DNA from 2 places in the Pseudomonas sp. GW821-FHT01E05 genome. Region 1 is predicted to be linked to the other one. Evidence: predicted binding sites of a transcription regulator. Region 1 holds the regulator's gene; the other holds the start of a gene.
What was found. Region 1 encodes sigma-54, which starts transcription at its own class of promoters, with help from an activator protein. Its sites were predicted from a motif close to ANTGGCATNNANNTTGCTNT; they were not measured.

Region 1 (2,201 bases):
CGCCCGAGCCCTGGCCACCGCACCGAAGTTCATCCTGCTCGATGAACCGTTTGCCGGTGTGGATCCGATCTCGGTGGGAGACATCAAGCAGATCATTCATCACCTGAAGGCCAAGGGCATCGGCGTGCTGATCACAGATCACAACGTCCGTGAAACCCTGGATATCTGCGAGACCGCCTACATCGTTAACGACGGTCAACTGATCGCCGAAGGCGACTCCGCCACCATCCTGGCCAACGAGCTGGTCAAGGAAGTGTATCTGGGCCATGAGTTCCGCCTGTAAGCGCTGAGGTGTTGGGCAAGTCGTCAGAGCGCCGCTATCAATAAAACCCTATAAATTTTATTGTTACCGCGCTTTAGGCAAACACGCGCCCTCAGGTGTTCAGCCAATAGTCAGAGCGCCAGTAGCAATGAGATCCTGTAAATTTTTATTGTTACCGCGCTCTAGGCAAACACTTCAGTTTCAGGCATATAATTTGCTTATGTTTGGCGCTTCGGCGCCCTGTAGTGGATGGCGCATGTGCGCCGGCAAATAAGGTGTTAAGCCCCTGCCATGAAACCATCGCTAGTCTTGAGAATGGGCCAGCAGCTGACGATGACACCGCAGCTGCAACAGGCCATCCGCCTGCTCCAATTGTCGACCCTGGACCTGCAACAGGAAATTCAGGAGGCACTGGAGTCCAATCCGATGCTCGAACGCCAGGAAGAAGGCGACGACTTCGATAACGCCGACCCTCTGGCCGACAACGTCGAGCAGAAAGCCAATACCGATGTTCAGGAACCCTCTTACCAGGAAACCGCCCCGACGGTGGATAACCTCGAGGAAGGCGACTGGAACGAGCGCATCCCCAACGAATTACCTGTCGACACCGCTTGGGAAGATGTTTACCAGACCAGTGCCAGCAGCCTGCCGAGTAACGATGACGACGAGTGGGACTTCACCACCCGCACATCGGCCGGTGAGAGCCTGCAGAGTCATTTGCTCTGGCAACTGAACCTGGCACCGATGTCCGATACTGATCGCCTGATCGCCGTTACCCTGATCGATTGCATCAACAATCAGGGCTACCTGGACGAAACTCTTGAGGAAATCCTCGAAGCCTTCGACCCGGAACTGGACATCGAACTGGACGAGATTGAGGCCGTCCTGCACCGCATCCAGCAATTCGAACCCGCCGGTATCGGTGCGCGCAACCTCAGCGAATGCCTGTTGCTGCAGCTGCGTCAAATGCCAGCCAAAACACCTTGGCTGACCGAGGCTAAACGCCTGGTCACCGACTTCATCGACCTGCTTGGCAGCCGTGACTACAGCCAGCTGATGCGCCGTATGAAGCTCAAAGAGGACGAACTGCGGCAGATCATCGAGCTGGTGCAAAGCCTCAACCCGCGCCCGGGTTCTCAAATCGAATCCAGCGAAGCCGAGTACGTCGTCCCCGACGTCATCGTACGCAAGGACAACGAACGCTGGCTGGTGGAGTTGAATCAGGAATCCGTGCCGCGCCTGCGGGTCAACCCGCAGTACGCCGGTTTCGTGCGCCGGGCCGACACCAGCGCCGACAACACCTTCATGCGCAACCAGTTGCAGGAAGCGCGCTGGTTCATCAAAAGCCTGCAAAGCCGCAACGAAACCCTGATGAAAGTCGCCACCCAGATCGTCGAGCATCAACGGGGCTTTCTCGAGTACGGCGATGAGGCGATGAAACCGCTGGTGCTGCATGACATCGCCGAAGCGGTCGGCATGCACGAATCGACAATTTCCCGGGTCACCACCCAGAAATTCATGCATACCCCGCGCGGCATCTACGAACTGAAATATTTTTTCTCCAGCCACGTAAGCACCTCTGAAGGCGGTGAATGCTCGTCTACAGCGATCCGCGCGATCATCAAAAAACTGGTTGCAGCGGAAAATCAGAAAAAGCCGTTGAGTGACAGCAAGATCGCTGGTTTACTGGAGGCACAAGGCATTCAGGTAGCCCGTCGCACCGTCGCCAAATACCGCGAATCCCTTGGGATCGCGCCTTCGAGCGAACGTAAGCGTTTGATGTAACGGGCCACGCCACAGCGTTCCAGTGGCAGGCATTTCTGCCTGCCGCTTTATGCACTGGCAACGAAGGAGAAGCTGTATGCAAGTCAACATCAGTGGACACCAACTGGAAGTGACCGAACCCCTGCGCATCTACATCGGCGAAAAACTCGAACGA
Region 2 (2,201 bases), on a different contig from region 1:
TGTTCGGTGAGCTGACGTTGACCGTTACATAGCTGGCATGGGCGTACACCTTGTCCAGACAGATCAGGTAATCATCGACCGCACGCTCGACCGGCGTGTCGAAATTCTTGCCGATATTGATACCCAGAATGCCTTTGTACCTGGCCGCTGCCACCCGTGCCAGCAAGTAATCGACGCCGAGGTTGTTGAACCCCATACGGTTGATGATCGCCTCAGCTTGCGGCAAACGGAAAATCCGTGGTTTCGGATTACCCGGTTGTGGACGTGGGGTGATGGTGCCGATCTCGACAAAGCCGAAGCCCAGCTGGGCAAAACCATCAATGGCCGCGCCATTCTTGTCCAGGCCCGCTGCCAGACCGACCGGATTGGGGAAATCCAGCCCCATGACATTCACCGGCAGTTGCAAAGGCGCCTTGCACAGCAAGCCATTGAGACCCAAACGCCCGCCCGCACCGATCAGGTCCAGGGACAGATCGTGGGAGGTTTCCGGGGAGAGTTTGAACAATAGCTGGCGGGCCAGGGTATACATGGGCGGGCTTGACTCGGTTGGCGGCGAAATGAGGCGGCGATTATAGCCGGGCAACGGTGCCGCAAGCGAGGCACGCGATGAAATCAATGGAGAGTGGCATATGCCTTGCACCATCGATTGCATCAGCTCTCATGCCAACAGCGGGATGAGTCGAAGGACAACGGCGTCGTCACCCGGCTTTGCTTTGGCAAGGGACCTGGGTACGACGCTTTTTTATGGAAGGTGCACACCTGATGAATGAGTTTCCAGCCAATCCACTGGCCTGGGTCAATGGCAGCGATGCCCCGGAAAAGAGTGCGATCAATCTGGGCTTCATGGCCCTGAGCGATTGCGCCTCGGTGGTGGTCGCCGCCACCCAGGGCTTCGCCCAGCCCTATGGGCTGACCTTGAACCTCAAGCGCCAGTCATCCTGGGCCAACCTGCGGGACAAACTGGTCAGCGGCGAGCTGGATGCCGCTCACAGCCTGTATGGCTTGATCTACGCCGTGCACCTGGGCATCGGCGGCATCGCGGCCAGCGACATGGCGGTGCTCATGGGTCTGAACCAGAACGGTCAAAGCATCAATCTGTCCCACGGCCTGCAAGCCCTTGGCGTGACCAGTCCTGAAGCGCTTCATCTGCACGTGCACCAAAGTCGCGCAAAGCTGACCTTCGCCCAGACGTTCCCCACCGGCACCCACGCCATGTGGCTCTATTACTGGCTCGCCAGCCAAGGCATCCATCCGCTGCAGGATGTCGACAGCGTGGTGGTGCCGCCGCCGCAAATGGTCGCGCATTTGCAGGCCGGGCGCATCGACGGCTTTTGTGTCGGCGAGCCGTGGAGCGCCAGTGCAGTGAAGCAGGATCTGGGGTTCACCATGGCCACCAGCCAAACCATCTGGCCCGATCACCCGGAGAAAGTGCTGGGCTGCACCCGCGCATTTGTCGAACAGTACCCCAACACCGCCCGCGCACTGGTCATGGCGATCCTCGAAGCCAGTCGCTTTATCGAACAGAGCACCGAGAACCGTCAAAGCACCGCGCAACTGTTGAGCGGTCGAGAATATCTGGACACGCCCGTAGACTGCATCCAGCCACGCTTGCTCGGCGACTATGCCGATGGCCTCGGCAATCGCTGGCAAGACCCCCATGCACTGCGCTTCCACGGCGCGGGCGAGGTCAACCTGCCATACTTTACAGATGGCATGTGGTTCATGACCCAATTCCGCCGCTGGGGCTTGTTGCGGGACGACCCGGATTACCTCGGCGTCGCTCGCCAGGTTCAGCAACTGGACCTGTACCGCGAGGCGGCCACCGCAGTAGGCGTGAGCCACTCTGGCGAGGCAATGCGCAGCAGCCAATTGATCGACGGCAAGATCTGGGACGGTTCGGACCCGGCCGGTTATGCCCGCAGCTTCACCCTGCACGCCATGAACGCCCCCTCCGCCCTTCTTGCCAGCCGCTGACAGGAGCCTGCGAACATGTTGCGTATCCTGCTGATCAACGACACTGCAAAAAAAGTCGGACGGCTCAAAGCCGCCCTGACCGAGGCCGGGTTTGAAGTTATCGATGAATCCGGCCTGACCATCGACCTGCCGGCGCGCGTCGAAACGGTGCGCCCGGATGTGATTTTGATCGATACCGAGTCACCGAGCCGCGATGTGATGGAACAAGTGGTACTGGTCAGCCGCGA

Region 2: a site for sigma-54 is predicted at 622-641, ahead of AC07W5_RS07790 (CmpA/NrtA family ABC transporter substrate-binding protein). Genes of this name have one in related genera too.

Annotation. Positions count from the first base shown of each region.
Region 1 covers NZ_JBWKWW010000004.1:344,482-346,682, forward strand. Annotated here, with positions in the region: gene lptB (LPS export ABC transporter ATP-binding protein) at 1-283, shown strand, start outside; gene AC07W5_RS10895 (RNA polymerase factor sigma-54) at 554-2,047, shown strand; gene hpf (ribosome hibernation-promoting factor, HPF/YfiA family) at 2,124-2,201, shown strand, end outside.
Region 2 covers NZ_JBWKWW010000003.1:269,646-271,846, forward strand. Annotated here, with positions in the region: gene AC07W5_RS07785 (quinone-dependent dihydroorotate dehydrogenase) at 1-529, opposite strand, end outside; gene AC07W5_RS07790 (CmpA/NrtA family ABC transporter substrate-binding protein) at 763-1,974, shown strand; gene AC07W5_RS07795 (ANTAR domain-containing response regulator) at 1,990-2,201, shown strand, end outside.